Regions from separate parts of the Pseudoalteromonas sp. SR43-2 genome, predicted to be linked through region 2. Evidence: predicted binding sites of a transcription regulator. Region 2 holds the regulator's gene; each other region holds the start of a gene.

Region 1 (5,682 bases), on a different contig from region 2:
AATGGCAAGAGCAAGATAAACAAGCTTTTTTACTTACTGAGCTTAACTCTCGCAGACCGCTTATCCCAAAACATTGGCAACCAAGCCCTGATGTTCAAGAAGTGCTTGATACCTTTGACGTTATTGCTAAGCAAGACGAACAAACATTTGGCTTGTATATTATTTCGATGGCGCGAACAGCATCAGACATTTTAGCAGTACAATTATTGCTAAAAGAAAGCGGCTGTAGCTTTGATTTACCAGTAGCACCCTTATTTGAAACACTCGACGATTTAAACGCAGGCAGTGATGTAATTACTACATTACTTGATAATGTGTGGTATCGCGGGCACATTAAAAACACCCAAAATGTAATGATTGGTTACTCTGATTCTGCTAAAGATGCCGGCATGATGGCAGCAGGTTGGGCCCAGTACGAAGCAATGGATAAACTAGTACAACTTGCTGATGAACGTGGTATTGAACTTATTTTATTCCACGGACGTGGTGGCACAGTAGGGCGTGGTGGCGCACCTGCTGCACAAGCGCTGCATTCACAACCGCCAGGTTCGTTAAAAGGTGGTTTGCGTGTAACCGAGCAAGGCGAGATGATCCGCTTTAAATTTGGTTTACCCGATGTAGCACTGCAAAGCTTAAATATTTACGCAGGCGCAGTACTACAAAGTAACTTATTACCGCCGCCGGAACCAAAACCGCAGTGGCGCGAAGTAATGAAGCTAATAAGTGAGGAGTCATGTGAACATTACCGTAATGTAGTTCGCCACGATGAAAACTTTGTACCTTACTTCAGAATGGCAACGCCTGAGCTTGAGCTGTCTAAGTTGCCGCTTGGATCGCGTCCTGCAAAACGTAATCCTAATGGTGGCGTTGAAAGCCTGCGTGCTATTCCATGGATTTTTGCGTGGAGCCAAAACCGTTTAATGCTTCCTGCATGGTTAGGTGCGTTAACTGGCTTAAAAGCTGCGCTTAATAAGTACGGCGCAGAAACCCTAAACGAAATGAGCCTACAGTGGCCATTCTTTAGATCGCGCCTAGAAATGCTAGAAATGGTATTTAGTAAAGCCGATTGCTGGTTGAGTGAGCATTACGATAATGCGCTGGTGGAAGATATGTACAAACCATTGGGTGTAACACTTCGTAAAGAGCTTCAAGAAGCGATTAGCTTGGTGCAATCACTTAGCCCACAAAAAAGCCTACTCGCCGAACAACCTTGGATTAAGGAGTCGATTAGTTTACGTAACCCGTACACCGATCCACTTAACCTATTACAGGTTGAGCTTTTACGCCGTGCTCGCTCAGAGGAAAAACGAAACGAAGGTGACATTGATAATGCGTTAATGATCACGATGACAGGTATAGCTGCAGGTATGCGTAATACCGGCTAACACTTTATTTTGTTAGGTATACCTATTGGTATTAAAAGGGAGCACGCGATGTGCTCTCTTTTTTTGCGTTAAATAGGCTGGTATTTAACACCCTAACCTTTTAAACTACTTAGCCATTGAATAATTAAAAAATATTATGGCTTCAGCAACTTTTACTGTACAGCAAGATACAGCACTTACAAATTCGCACATCACATTAAGCGTAGCGCAAACAGCGTCATTACGTAGTCAATTAAAATCACAACGTGGCATATTAAATTCTAATAATATTAAAGCGTTATGCACGCAACTCAATGTGTCTGATGATGTATTACTACAAGGTTTAGTACCTTTAGCTTCTGAGTATGCCGTTGCGCCAGTGTCAGGTTTTCATGTAGGCGCAATTGTTAAAGCACTTGATGAAAAGGGTGAGGTAAACTTTTACTTTGGTGCAAATGTAGAGTTTGATCATCAAGCATTGAGTTTAGTGGTTCATGCAGAGCAATCGGCTATAAATAACGCATGGTTAAACGGCGCTAAAAAAATAGTTAAAATTGCTATTAGCGATGCGCCTTGTGGGTATTGTCGCCAGTTTATGAACGAACTAGCTGATGCGAAAGAGTTTGATATTTTACTTCCTGATCAGCAATTTAAACTTGCTGAATTACTGCCGCATTCATTTGGACCTACCGATTTAGGTAACGAATTTAGCTTATTTAACCCAAAACCACAGCAAGGTAATTTTAGCTTTGATGGCCTTGATGAAACCCTTGCGCGTTTTGCACTTAATGCTTACGTGCCTTACAGCCAAAACTTTAGCGCCGTAAAAATAAGTACATTTAGTGATGGTGACTTTTACGGAAGTTACGCCGAAAATGCAGCTTACAGTCCAAGTTTATCGCCACTACAAAGTGCACTAAGTCAGTTCTTTTTAGCTGGGCTTAGCTTTAACGAAAGTACGGTGAAGGGAATAACATTGCTCGAAACAGCGGGTCGTGAAAACCAGTCGCAAGTGGCAAAAGCTGTACTTGCCAGTTTTACGCATTTACCTGCACTTAAAGTAATTAGCGCACCACTTAAATAGTGGCTTGCATACAATAAAGCACAGCCAGAGCTGTGCTTTATTAAAGCGAGTCATTCTATCGAATTAACTCACTGACTGCTATAACCTGTATTAATCAAGTAATACTTTAGCTGCTTCTAATACTACTGCTACAGATTTACGCTCAATTTCACCGTGGTCTACATTTGGTATTTCTTGGCGAGTACGGTTAACAAGTACGCCTGCTACACATGCTGCTTGTAATCCAAGGGCTGCACACATAGTAAATAATGTTGCCGATTCCATTTCGTAGTTCATCACGCCCAATTTTTGCCACTCTTCGCAGCTACCTTGTAGTGATTTAGGAACGTAACCAGAGTGCGTATCGTAACGCTCTTGCCCTGGGTAGAATGTATCGCTTGATGCAGTAATACCAATATGAAAATCGATATTTAGGTTTTTACATGCTTGTACCATAGCTTGTGTTGCATAAAAGTCAGATACAGCAGGGTAGCTAAGTGGTGCAAAATGTTGGCTAGCTCCATCTAAACGTACAGACGCTTGGCTAATTAAAATTTCGCCTTCGTTAATGTGTGGCTGAATTGCACCGGTTGTACCAATACGTAAAAATTTACGCACGCCAAGTTGTGCTAATTCTTCTACTGCAATCGACGTAGATGGACCACCAATACCTGTAGAACATATAACCACAGAGTGGCCGTTTAATTGACCTAAATAAACATGAAACTCGCGAGTTTGAGCAAGGCAGGTTGGGTTGTCTAGGAATTGTGAAATACGTGCTGCACGATCTGGATCGCCTGGTACAATCGCAAGTTTTGCACCTTTAAGATCGTCAATACATAGTCCTAAGTGAAATACCTTTTCCATAGCTAAGCCTTTTATAATAATTTGTTGTCAATCTAGCATGATTGCTAGAAACGTTTATCAAGTACAGGACGATTGTCCGTTTTGTCTTAACTCTTCCAATAAAGCCTTAATAATTTTAAGGGCTAATTTGATTTATTCACCAACTATGAATATTCACTCAAGTACTTATATACGTAGCCTTGTTGCGCTGTTGACATGTTCAAGCAGACATAATAAGTATCACTCAAGCGCGTAACTACAATTAAAGTGATGATTACAAAGCTTTGCTAATATCAAACAAATTCAATGATTTAAGTTTGTAGTGAACACGTAATAGCTAACGTGTTTACTTATATTAAGCACTGACTTATTTAGCGAAGTGGCATTTATTTGAAGTTTAGGCACTTTTAGTAATTTTGCATAACTAATCAAAACTAATTAGCTACGTACAGAATAAAAACCGAAGGAGTTTATTATGAGCACACAATTTGAAGCATTTAAAAACAAAGTTGAGCACTGTTTGTGCGCACCGGGCGATGGTGTATACACAGTAAATACTGCAAAAGAGCGCAAAGCCGCACTACGTAATAAACTTTACGGACAAACTGAAAACGTTGATAACTTGTGGCGCGAGTCTTTAAACGAATTACCAAACTCACCACATAAAGCCGTTATGTTAGGTATTAGTTCAGACTGTGGCGGTGGGATATTACGCGGAGCAAACTGGGGGCCACTGTTTGTGCGCTCAGCTTTAATTGATCAGCAACCTCAGTGTCATTCGTTTGATTTAGGTGATGTACGTGTAATCCCACATTTACTTCATGACAAATACCTAAATGATGCAACCATTTCTAATTGCCAAAAAGCCTTATATGGTGATGAAGATAACGATTATTACGTAAGCCCGTTATCAATCACTGAAGATGTGTGCGACAGTTTTTACGCAACGTTTAAAGATAAAGGATTATTTGGTATTGGTGGCGATCACTCAATTAGTTACCCACTTACTAAAGCGTACTTAAAAGCAAAACGTGAGCAAGGTAAGCGCACGGCTATTATTCACTTTGACGCGCATACCGATTTACTTGTGGAGCGCTTAGGTATTGATTTATGTTTTGGCTCGTGGTGTACACATATTTTAGAATTTTTACCGGCGCCGCATCATTTAATACAATTTGGTATACGCTCAAGTGGCAAGCCTAAAGCGCATTGGGAAAATACTTTTGGTGTTAAACAGCACTGGGCACATGAAATCATTGAACGCGGCGCAGCAGCGGTTGCTGCCGACGCTATTGCACAGTTAAAAGCCGATAACGTTGATGAAATATACGTAAGCTTTGATATTGATGCACTTGATGCAGAGTTTGCATCTGCCACAGGTACGCCAGAGCATCACGGTTTAACGCCTCAGCATGCGCTTGATATTCTATCAGCCATTGCGGATGAGTTCCCGATTACGGGTGCAGATATGATGGAGATAGCGCCATTTACCGACAGCTCTTTAGTTGGTCAATCAAGCTCTGAGACGACACTTAGAGAAGGCGCTAAAATTTCAGCCTTTTTAATTAGTGCGATGAACAAGTAAGCTGCAGAAGCTATAAAGGCTAGCACTATCAGCGTATAAGTGTGCATTACATAACTAAAAACTAGCAGTTCACAAAGCCTCAGCTATATTTATTAAATACATATAATGAGTTGGTTGAGGCCTCGCTAGATGAAATTGGTGATCTTTTTATTGTTCATTAGCTGTATTAAAGTTAATGCAGCTGAAATTACAATAGTAACGGAAGTATTTCCGGACTTTCAGTATATTAATGAAGATAACAAACTCGTTGGCCGCTCTGTCGATAAAGTTCATAAAGCGCTAGAAGGTACAGGTATAAACTACACTATGTTGGCGCATAGTTGGGCCATATCCTACAATGCAGCGCTACGCGATAAAAACACCTGTATATTTTCGATTGTTCGATTACCTAATAGAGAAAGTAAGTTTAACTGGGTAGGTGAACTGGAAAGCTTTGACTCTGCCATTTATGGTCTAAAATCCAGAGGTATAAAGTTAAACACTCTCAATGATGCTAAAAAATACAAAATAGCAGTACTGCGTGATAACTTTAGTCATCATTATTTGCTTGAAAGGGGCTTTAGTGAAAGCAAGCATTTATTACTCATCGATAGCCTAGATAAAATAGATAAACTCATAAGCACTCGTCACCATATACTTGATTTTGTTATCCTCAACAAAAAGCAATTTAACTATCGAGTTAAAACAGAGCCTAAGCTTGAGTTACTAGAACCATTACTTGATTTAAATACAACTCAGTCTCCGTTATTTTTTGCCTGTAATATAAATATGGATCCGGCTTTAGTTTCTCAATTAAAAGTTGCCTTTAATAAAATTTAAGCACT
Region 2 (5,682 bases):
AACAGTGAGTTATTTTGCCGTAAGTACATTAACAACCGCCGTATACGATACGTGGTTTGGTTATTACTCACTTACAGCGGCCGCTAAAATATCGGGTGTGATGTTACTGCTGTTATTTTTAGCATTAATGGCAGAGCGTTTTAGTCGCCGAAACCAAGCGGTATTTGAGCGCCAATCAAGTGTAAATAGCGAATCTCTCTATGTATTAAAAGGAAAGTCTGCTTGGCTCGGAACGGCATTTTGTAGCTTTATTTTACTTATCGCTTTTGTAATTCCTATTGCAGTACTTATAAATTACGCCATTACCTACTTTGATAAAGCATGGGATGTAGAGTTTTTTAGTTACGCTTGGCAAAGTTTAAAAGTGGCAGGGGTTGTAAGTGTTATAACGATTACATTGAGTGTTTTTGTGGTTTTTTATCAGCGTGTTGCAAAGCAAGCGTATCCGCTTATTCCTGGGCGCTTAGCAAGCACGGGTTATGCGTTGCCTGGCACAGTACTCGCTATTGCGGTTTTATTACCTCTTACATTATTAGAGAACACCATTAACACAGCGCTCGAGAAGTATAACTTAGACATTGGCTTACTGCTTACAGGTAGCATTCTTACTATTATTATTGCTTATATTGTTAGGTTTTACGCCATTGCACACGGAGCAATTGAGTCGAGTTTTTTACGTATTAGTCCATCACTTGATATGGCAAGCCAATCAATGGGTAAAAGCCAAGGGCAAACGCTGCGTTTAGTGCATCTACCTTTACTGCGAAGAGGGTTACTCACTGCTGCCTTATTGGTATTTATTGAATGTATGAAAGAGTTGCCAGCTGCGCTATTGCTCAGACCGTTTAATTTTGAAAGCTTAGCTACTCATGTATTTCAGTATGTGAGTGATGAGCAATTAGAGCTTGCTTCAATATCTGCATTATTTATTGTTATTGTTGGGTTTATTCCTTTGTACTTTATTAATCGTTCTATGGAGCAGCGTAGTTAAATGAGTAGTTTAATTTTACAAGGCGTGAGCTATCACTATAACGGCACAAAGGTTATTCACGATTTAGATTTAACAGTGGGTAAAGATGAAATTGTTTGCCTACTCGGGGCGAGTGGATGCGGCAAAACAACCACATTAAAAGCGATTGCAGGTTTAATTGAAGCCAAGCAAGGGTCTATTTTTATAGACGGTAAATTAGTGAGTGATGAGCAATCGTTTGTCTCACCTGAGCATCGTAACATCGGCATGATGTTTCAAGATTATGCGTTGTTTCCGCATTTAACGGTGGCAAATAATATCGCATTTGGGCTTAGTAAAATGAGTAAAGCTCAAAAGCAGCAACGCGTTGATGAAATGCTTAAGCTTGTACATTTAATTGGCTGTGCTGACAGGTTTCCACATCAGTTATCGGGTGGCCAACAGCAACGCGTCGCTATCGCTCGTGCATTAGCTTATAAACCTAGTTTGTTATTGCTTGATGAGCCTTTTTCAAACATTGATACACAAGTACGCTTTGAACTAATCGCCGATATACGTCGAATTATTAAGGCAACACAAGTATCTGCTGTGTTTGTTACACACTCAAAAGAAGAGGCGTTTGCGTTTTCAGATACACTTGCCATTATGCATCGCGGTAAAATTGAGCAACAAGGCACGCCTGAGCAGCTTTTTGCAGCTCCGTGTTCAAAGGAGGTTGCAGAGTTTCTGGGTCAGGGCATATACTTAAGCGCAGAAGTGTTAACCGCAACTGAATATAAAACACCATTTGGTTTAGTCGAATCTTATGTTGAGAGTAAGCATAATGTAAGTGCAGGGCTTATATATGTGCGCCCTCATCAAATAGAATTAGTGGCAGATAACCAAAGTGACAAATTCAGCAAGCGAGCTACAATCATAAGTCGTCGCTTTATTGGTTCGGCGTATGTTTATTCGCTTGTTATTGATGAACAAGAAATTGAAGTTGCTGCACAATATGGCCAGTCATTTGAAAATAATGATCAGGTTATAATAAAAATAAAACCTCACACGGTGAATTTTTTCGAATCGTAATTAATTTGTTATTCGCTGTGTTTTTATCTGTAAAACTAAGGAATAACAATGGCGCAAGCGCAATCAGGGATTTGTGCTGAAGCAAACTTACACGGTTTGCACTTATTTTTTAATGTGTTTGATGGTCAAGACGAATCACTTCGCGCAAAGTTAAAACAAGTAAGCGCTATAGAAGAAGAGTTTAGCGATCAATTTTCAGAATCAATGCTCTCTTGTATGGTTGCTATTGGTGCGCAATACTGGCCGCATATCCTCCCTGAATACATTCCAAGCGAATTACAGAGCTTTCCCAATATAACCCATAGCGATCACCAAATGAGCGTACAACCGTGCGATTTATTTGTGCAAATTCGCTCTGACCGTGAAGATGTTAACCATTTATTTGCGCTGCAAATTTTAAAATTATTTGCCCCCGATGTAGAGCTGGTGGAGCAAATTCGGAATTTTCGCTTTTTAGATGGTCGTGATTTTAACGGTTTTATTTATGGTGGCGACACCGCACATGGAAGAAAAAAGCGCGCTACGGCTTTAATCAGCAACCCTGGTAGCTTTGAAGATCAGGGGAGTTATATTCATGTTCAACGTTATAAACATGATTTAACTATGTGGCAGCACTTATCATTGAGTGAGCAAGAGCAAATAATGGGACGTACGCGTCTTGATAACACGCTAATTACCCCAGCGGTCGAAACCAGCCATGCTTCGCGAAGTGAGCTAAAAGACGAACACGGACAACCGCTACTATTAAATCAAAGCATGCCTTATGGCGACGTGTATGAGCAGGGAATGTTATCAATTACATGCGCTTGTACGGGCACCGCGTTTGAAAAAGTACTTAATAGTCGTTTAGGGGAAGGGGATTGCTACGACCACTGGCTTGATTTTACCCAAGCCGATATGGGCTCTGCTTTCTTTGCCCCTTCAATAGGGTTTTTAAAACAAATTTAATTTGCTATTAAACCGTATCAAATAAAATGCGAACGCGTTCAAGTGTTACATCTATTTCAGATATTTTAGCCGGAGCGATAAAAATAGTATCGTCGCCTGCAATTGTTCCTAGTACGCCATCTGCTTTACCTAATGAATCTAATAAACGTGCAATAAGCTGAGCAGCACCTGGGCTGGTACGAATGATGATCATCATTTCGTTGTGCATAATGTCGATTACTAATTGGCGTAATGGGCTTTTAGCCGTAGGTACACCCATTTCAGCAGGTAAGCAGTAAACCATTTCTTGCTTGGCATTACGTGTACGTACAGCGCCAAATTTACTTAACATGCGTGAAACTTTACTTTGGCTTATATTGTCAAAACCTTGATCTTTTAACGCATCAACTATTTCGCCTTGAGAGCCAAAATTTTCTTCTTTTAATAGTGATTTAAATGCTTTTACCAGTGCTTCTTGTTTATCTTGTGGTTGCATAGTCTTTATTCGTTTTTGTTATTTATGCCGCAAATTCTACACAAAAATGAATAATTATGCAGCAGTTGTTTAGTTAACTTGCCAGTTTGATGCGTTAAATCACATAAGTTTACGACTATGGTCGAAAATATACTTGAAATAGACAGGATAAATTTGTTTTTAGTCGCTAATTTCATTATCTTAAGAGCCACAAATGTTTCCTACCTCAAATTACGGAGAATTCCAATGAAAGTTGCTGTATTAGGTGCTGCAGGCGGTATCGGCCAAGCGTTGTCTTTATTATTAAAAACAGGCTTACCAGCTGGCTCTGAATTATCACTTTATGATGTTGCACCAGTAGTACCAGGTGTTGCGGTTGACCTTTCTCACATCCCAACAGATGTTAAAGTTGCAGGCTTTGGCGCAGACGATTTAAATAAAGCGCTTGAAGGCTCTGACATCGTTCTTATCCCAGCGGGTATGCCGCGTAAACCAGGTATGGATCGTGCTGATTTATTCAATGTAAATGCTGGCATCATCAAAACGTTAGCAGAAGGCATTGTTGCCAGCTGTCCTAAAGCGTTAGTAGGTATTATTACTAACCCAGTAAATGGCACAGTTCCAATTGTTGCTGAAGTATTCAAAAAAGCAGGTACTTACGACGCTAAACGCGTATTCGGTATTACTACGCTTGACGTTATTCGTTCAGAAGCATTTGTTGCTGAACTTAAAGGCGTAGACGTAGCAACTGTAAAAGTACCAGTAATTGGTGGTCACTCAGGCACAACTATTCTGCCTCTACTTTCTCAAGTTGAAGGTGTTTCTTTCACTGATGAAGAAGTTGCTGCACTTACTCCACGAATCCAAAATGCGGGTACTGAAGTTGTAAATGCTAAAGCAGGCGGTGGTTCAGCTACGCTATCTATGGGTGCTGCTGCAGCTCGTTTTTGTATGTCTTTAGTTAAAGGCCTACAAGGTGAAGAAGTTGTAGATTACGCTTACGTTGCTGTTGAAAATGGCGATGCAGAGTACTTTGCACATCCAGTACGTTTAGGTAAAAACGGAGTAGAAGAAATTCTTTCTTACGGCGAACTAAGCGCATTTGAAACAAAAGCAAAAAATGACATGCTTGAAACTCTGAAAAAAGACATCAAAGAAGGTGTTGATTTCATGGCGTAATAGCCGGTTTGAGCGATACCAATAGCATTAAATAAATGAGCAGTTATTACGATGGATAAATAGCTCGTTAGCAAGGCAAATACTACGATGTATAGTTGTTCTATATAAATAATATTTAACGCAGCTAATGAGTTATTTAGCCCGAAAGAATGCTTAATGTTTTGATAAAATTGGTATATAAAAAAGCCTGCATTTGCAGGCTTTTTTATTGCTCAGAATTAATGTCACACTGTGTAACTAGTTAAAACTAGTGGTCGCGGTCAACCGCAATACGGGCAAGGCTTATAAGTGCTTGCTTATAGTCAGACTCAGCTAAAAAGTCTAAACAGGCAATGGCTTTTTCGGCCTCAAGCTCTGCTTTTTGCATTGTAAACTCAAGCGCATTAGTTTGTTTTAGTGCAGTTAAAATTTCCTCTAAATGCTCCATACCATTACTGTGCTCTATTGCATCACGAATAAGCTGTGTTTGCTGCTCGCTACCATGTTGCATAGCATAAATAAGCGGAAGGGTTGGTTTGCCTTCAGCTAAATCATCGCCAATGTTTTTACCTAGCTGCTCAGCATCTGCATTGTAATCGAGTACGTCATCTACTAGTTGAAACGCAGTACCTAAATGCATACCGTATAGGTTTAGTGCATCAAGTGTCGCTTGGTCTTGCTCTGTGATAATGGCAGCAAGGCCTGTAGCTGCTTCAAATAATTTAGCCGTTTTAGAGTAAATAACCTGCATATAGCTGGCTTCAGTCGTATCTGGGTCATTGCAGTTCATCAGCTGCAATACTTCACCTTCAGCAATAATGTTTGTTGCATCGGCAAGTACTTGCATAATCTGCATTTTTCCAAGGCCAACCATAAGCTGAAATGAGCGAGTGTAAATAAAGTCACCAACCAATACGCTAGCAGCATTACCAAATTCAGCATTTGCTGTAGGCGTGCCACGTCGTAAGTTTGATTCATCTACAACATCATCATGCAATAGCGTTGCTGTATGGATAAACTCAACAATTGTTGCAAGTGTTATGTGATCTTTACCCTGATAACCGAGCGCTTTGGCTGCTAA
Region 3 (5,682 bases), on a different contig from region 2:
CATCGAGCCACTAATTTGATGTAGCACAAGCAATCTGTTTATTTTGCTCAGTAAGGCATTTCACCAAAGTATTTAATAGTGCGATCAATAAATGCACGTACTTTAGAGGTCAATAATTTATTGTTGGGGTATACAGCCTACGTAGGTGTATTAACTAATCGTAAAAAGCTTAGGGTTCGATATTATTGTTCAAGGTGCAAGGAATCTCTGGCTAGAGAAAATAAATTTAAATATCATCATGATTCAATACGTTAGTAAATCTCTTAACCAGAGTTCAAGTTAGTAAACCAATACCCGCTAAAGGCTTTTAAGCATTTTAGCTAAAAGAGTTAATTTTTAACGCTTTTTGCTAATTTATGTTGGTTAATTAATAGTGGTAGAATGCAGCGCTTAGTACCACTTGTGTAAAGTAGTGGTCAATAATTTATAAGGTCTGTTGTGTAATGCTGTTAATGATCGATAACTACGATTCGTTTACTTACAACTTAGTGCAATATTTTCAGCGTTTAGATCAAGACGTTTTAGTAAAACGTAATGATGAGCTAAGCATTGCACAAATAAAACAGTTAAACCCGCAGCACATCGTGTTATCGCCAGGGCCATGCACCCCTAACGAAGCGGGTATTTCACTAAATGTTGTTGAGCAACTAAAAGGGCAATATCCTATTTTAGGAATTTGCTTGGGACATCAAACTATCGCGCAAGCTTTAGGAGGAGATGTAATTCGTGCTAAAAAAGTAATGCACGGTAAAACATCACCCATAGTTCATACTAATAAAGGGGTGTTTAAAGGCTTAGCTAATCCGTTAACGGTATGTCGTTATCATTCTTTAGTGGTTAAAGCGCAAACTTTGCCTAAAGAGCTTGAAGTAACCGCATGGACTCAAACTGAGCAAGGAGAGTTTGACGAAATTATGGGGTTGTTACACAATGAACTTGCTATCGAAGGTGTGCAGTTTCACCCCGAAGCTATTTTAACTGCTCAAGGCTTGGAGCTGCTTGATAACTTTTTAACTCGCTTCTAATGTTATAATACACATAGCATTTTATACTTTATTAATGGATGTCATGACTGAACTTGTAGCCCAGCAGCGTACTGCCAAAATACTAAGCCAACGAGCTCATGACTTATTGCTTGGGCATAGCTTTGCGCATCAGCAAATTGGTTTCATTCATACATTAGATATAGATTACGGCGAACCCATGAAGCAGCGCACCTTGCTTCAGGTTGAAGTGGCCGCACAGAATAAACGCCAGCAAAGTAGTACTGCACATCATAAGTACCGCGCTCAAGCGAGTGAACAGCTGCACAAAACAATTGAAACAGCTATATATAAGCAGCTCGAAGATATAGATGGCGTAATTCATAGCACCATAGGTATTGAAGATGGTATTGCCAATATACTCGATATATTAGCTGTAAAGTCAGCGTCGGTAGGGCGTTTAGAGCCACTGGTTAATGATATAAGCTGGTTGGGTAGGGAGTTAGTAACGCTCGTTAATTTACCTTACTATCGTAATCAACGTAGTAAAAACACGTCTGTAAAAGTAGATAAGCCATCGCTCGCCCTTCGTTATATTGGCCTTGATAACTTACAGCTAGTTATTCCTACATTTGCTGCCCGCCATTGGATGCCACATAGCACCGAACCATTTTCGTTATTAAAACGTCGTTTACGTGACAGTGCCATGGCAAACGCCATTGCTGCGCAAAAAATTGCACAAATTAATAATGTAAATGACGTTCATGCATTTACCCTTGGGATGCTTTTAGATGTAGGGCGAATTGCATTAGTGCGCTTGTACTTAAAAACGTTTGAGCAAATATGGCAACGTAAAGTACAGCTAGCCCGAAATGAAAACCAAAAAGATTTACACACCGCATTATTAGAGCTTCAGCCCGACCCGCTATTTTTAACTACTCTACTTAGCAATAAATCGATAGAAGTAAGCGCTAAGGTAATAGACAAAATGGCTTTTAAATATTTACCGTTTAAAGGGGTAATGCAGCAGCTAGTAAATGGGGTAGATAAGGGCGATACATTACTGCCATTAACAGAAGTAATGCTAAAGGCACGGTGCTATTCTCAATATCTTAATTTAAAAGAACATCAACTTATTGAACCTGATGAAGCTCTAAGCTGGTTTTCGCACTTTAAGTTCACTAAAACGGAACTAAAAACCCTCCAATCGAGTAATTTTACCAATTTAGCTATTCAAATTGACTAAAATCTGAATTTTTTGTTAATTTTTTTGCGACTAACCATTCATTCTCATCTTATTGTTATATTACATATTTGCCGATTAAAGCGTGTGCGCCTCTGTACTCATGCGGTTAGTTGCCTAAAAATAAGCATAAATAGCTATGCAAATAGTTATTCACTATCTATGAAATAATATCTTTAGCCCTTTATTTTCAAGGGATACATGAAAGTTTTTAACGAGACAGATATAAGTAATTCTGAAATAATGTGCGTCTGAAAATTGAACCACAAAGCAATTTTGCGCAATTATCAGGTTACTGATCTTGCCTATAAAGTTGGTTACAAATATTAACCAAACACCTATTTTGATGTTTTGTGTTGCTCACAATTAAGAGGAAATAAAATGACAGTCAATCGCGAATTATTTGATCACGTAATGGTTCCTAACTACGCACCTTCAAGCGTAATTCCTGTTCGAGGCGAAGGCTCTCGCGTATGGGATCAACAAGGTCGAGAGTTTATCGACTTTGCTGGTGGTATTGCAGTTAACTGTCTTGGCCATTGCCACCCTGCATTAGTAGGCGCATTAAAAGAGCAAGGCGAAAAAATCTGGCATCTATCTAACGTAATGACCAATGAGCCGGCACTTCGCCTAGCTAAAAAAATGGTTGATGCGACATTTGCTGAAAAAGTTTACTTTGCCAACTCTGGCGCAGAAGCAAACGAAGCAGCACTTAAATTAGCGCGTCGTTTTGCACTTGATAAATTTGGCGCAGAAAAATCACAAATTATCGCGTTCAACAAAGGTTTCCACGGTCGTACATTCTTTACCGTAACTGTTGGCGGCCAAGCTGCATATTCAGATGGTTTTGGTCCTAAGCCTGGCGACATTGTACATTGCGATTACAATGACCTTGCTGCATTTGAAGCACTTATTAGCGACAAAACATGTGCCGTAATGATGGAACCTCTACAGGGTGAAGGCGGTATTGTTTCACCAACTGATGAGTTTGCTCAAGGTGTTCGCGATTTATGTACTAAACATAACGCACTGCTTATTTTTGATGAAGTTCAAACAGGTGTTGGCCGTACTGGCGATTTATACGCATACCAAGGCTTAAACGTAGTACCTGATATTTTAACTTCGGCTAAAGCACTTGGCGGCGGTTTTCCTATTGGCGCTATGATCACAACAACTGAAATTGCACAGCACCTTAAAGTAGGCACACATGGTTCTACTTATGGCGGTAACCCGCTTGCGTGTGCTGTTGCAGAAGCTGCATTTGATACAGTAAATACCCCAGAAGTACTGGCTGGCGTAAAAGAAAAAGCCGCATTATTTAATGAGCTACTTAGCGCGGTTAACGAAAAATACAACGTATTTAGCGAAATCCGTGGCCAAGGTTTATTAATTGGTGCAGTAGTGAACGAGCAATACAAAGGTCGTGCAAAAGAGTTTTTAGTGGCAGGTACTGAGCAAGGCCTTATGTCACTAGTTGCCGGTGCAGACGTAGTACGTTTCACTCCATCTTTAGTAATTCCTGAAGCGGACATTCGCGAAGGTATGGCACGCTTTGAAAAAGCAGTAGCAAGCGTAGTAAACGCATAAGCGACGTAAGCCAACCAATTAAGGGCAAGCACCGCTTGCCCTGCAATTCCTATTTACCGTTATTTATAAGGGAGCAAGCGGACTCATGATGATCCTTCGCCCAATCCAGCAAAATGATTACTCAGCATTACTGAAAATTGCCCACGAATCTGGGCATGGTTTTACGTCTTTGCCATTAAACGAAGAACTATTGCAAAAGAAAATAGACCATTCAGTAAGCTCTTTTGCTAAACAAACGTCACAACCCGGTGACGAAGGCTACCTGTTTGTTCTTGAAGATAGCGAAACCGGTGACGTTGTAGGAACATCTGCAATTGAAGCTGCGGTAGGGCTTGATGATGCATTTTATCATTATCACTTAAGTAAAGTGATTCACTCTTCGCGCACATTAGACGTATACAAAGCGGTTGATATTTTAACGCTATGTAACGACTACACAGGCGCTACAGAGCTTTGCACATTGTTTTTAAAAGATGGCTATCGTAAAAATTGTAACGGTAAGCTACTTTCAAAAGCGCGCTTTATGTTTATAAAGCAGCATCAAGAGCGTTTTGCACAAACAGTGATTGCAGAAATGCGCGGTGTGTCTGACGAAAACGGCAGTAGCCCTTTTTGGCAGTGGCTTGAAGAGCACTTTTTCTCAATGGATTTTCCAACAGCTGACTACCTAACAGGTATTGGCCAAAAGGTTTTCATTGCTGAACTAATGCCTAAATACCCAATTTATGTAAATTTGCTGAGTAAAGATGCGCAAGCCGTAATAGGTAAAGTACACGACAACACACGCCCAGCAATCGAGTTATTAAAAAGCGAAGGCTTTACGTTTAATGGCTACGTAGACATTTTTGACGGCGGCCCAACGGTTGAAGCAAAAGTAGATAACATTGCGACGATTCGTAATGCAAATAACTTTAACGTTGAAATTGGCGAAATGACTGGCGACACCATGGTGTTACTAGCTAACGAAAAGCTTGAAGATTTTAGAGCAACCGTTGCACCAATGACATTTGACGAGCGCGCAAAAAGCCTTATTTTATCGCAAGAAGTAGCAGATGCATTGCATTTGCAAACTGGCGATATTGTTAGTGCAACCACGATTTAATTTAGGAGAAAGTATATGACTCATCCTGCACAATTTATTAATGGTCAATGGTCACAAGGCCAAGGCACAGAATTTAATTCAGTAAATCCTGCAAATAACGACGTTATTTGGAAGGCATCATCAGCAACTGCGGCGCAAGTAGACACCGCAGTAAATGCAGCGCGCGAAGCGTTTTATGCATGGGCTGATAAAAGCTTTACTGAGCGTTTAGAAATAATTAAAGCATTCGCAGCGCAATTAAAAGAAAACAGCGAAGAGCTCGCTATTACTATCGCACAAGAAACAGGTAAGCCACTGTGGGAAACTCGCACAGAAGCGGGTGCTATGGTTGGTAAAATTGCCATTTCTGAAAAAGCATTTTTAGAGCGCACTGGCGATGTTGAAAACGCAATGCCACTTGGGCGTGCGATGATTCGTCATAAGCCACATGGGGTTGTAGCCGTATTTGGTCCGTATAACTTTCCGGGTCACTTACCTAATGGCCACATTGTGCCAGCGCTTTTAGCAGGTAACACGGTTGTATTTAAACCGTCTGAACTGACTCCTAAAGTTGCCGAGCTTACGCTTAAACTGTGGGAAAAAGCAGGCTTACCAGCTGGTGTAATTAACCTAGTTCAAGGTGAAGTAGAAACGGGTAAAGCCCTTGCTGCTCACAAAGGGATTGATGGCTTGTTCTTTACGGGTTCTTCGCGTACTGGTCATATTTTACATGAACAGTTTGCGGGTCAACCGGGTAAAATTTTAGCGCTAGAAATGGGTGGTAATAA

Evidence for each region. The regulator ArgR, encoded in region 2, controls arginine synthesis, uptake and breakdown. The targets are predictions, from matches to a motif close to ANTGAATANNTATTCANT.
Region 1: the regulator ArgR is predicted to act here: its motif matches at 3,689-3,706, upstream of H5120_RS03620 (arginase family protein).
Region 3: the regulator ArgR is predicted to act here: its motif matches at 2,355-2,372, upstream of H5120_RS08455 (aspartate aminotransferase family protein).

Annotation. Positions count from the first base shown of each region.
Region 1 covers NZ_JACJED010000003.1:138,831-144,512, reverse strand. Annotated here, with positions in the region: gene ppc (phosphoenolpyruvate carboxylase) at 1-1,385, shown strand, start outside; gene cdd (cytidine deaminase) at 1,522-2,448, shown strand; gene udp (uridine phosphorylase) at 2,539-3,294, opposite strand; gene H5120_RS03620 (arginase family protein) at 3,749-4,858, shown strand; gene H5120_RS03615 (transporter substrate-binding domain-containing protein) at 4,988-5,677, shown strand.
Region 2 covers NZ_JACJED010000022.1:60,277-65,958, forward strand. Annotated here, with positions in the region: gene H5120_RS16855 (iron ABC transporter permease) at 1-991, shown strand, start outside; gene H5120_RS16860 (ABC transporter ATP-binding protein) at 992-2,041, shown strand; gene H5120_RS16865 (Dyp-type peroxidase) at 2,090-2,989, shown strand; gene argR (transcriptional regulator ArgR) at 2,997-3,464, opposite strand; gene mdh (malate dehydrogenase) at 3,690-4,622, shown strand; gene ispB (octaprenyl diphosphate synthase) at 4,870-5,682, opposite strand, start outside.
Region 3 covers NZ_JACJED010000007.1:144,421-150,102, forward strand. Annotated here, with positions in the region: gene H5120_RS08445 (aminodeoxychorismate/anthranilate synthase component II) at 444-1,025, shown strand; gene H5120_RS08450 (HDOD domain-containing protein) at 1,069-2,229, shown strand; gene H5120_RS08455 (aspartate aminotransferase family protein) at 2,608-3,813, shown strand; gene astA (arginine N-succinyltransferase) at 3,899-4,915, shown strand; gene astD (succinylglutamate-semialdehyde dehydrogenase) at 4,931-5,682, shown strand, end outside.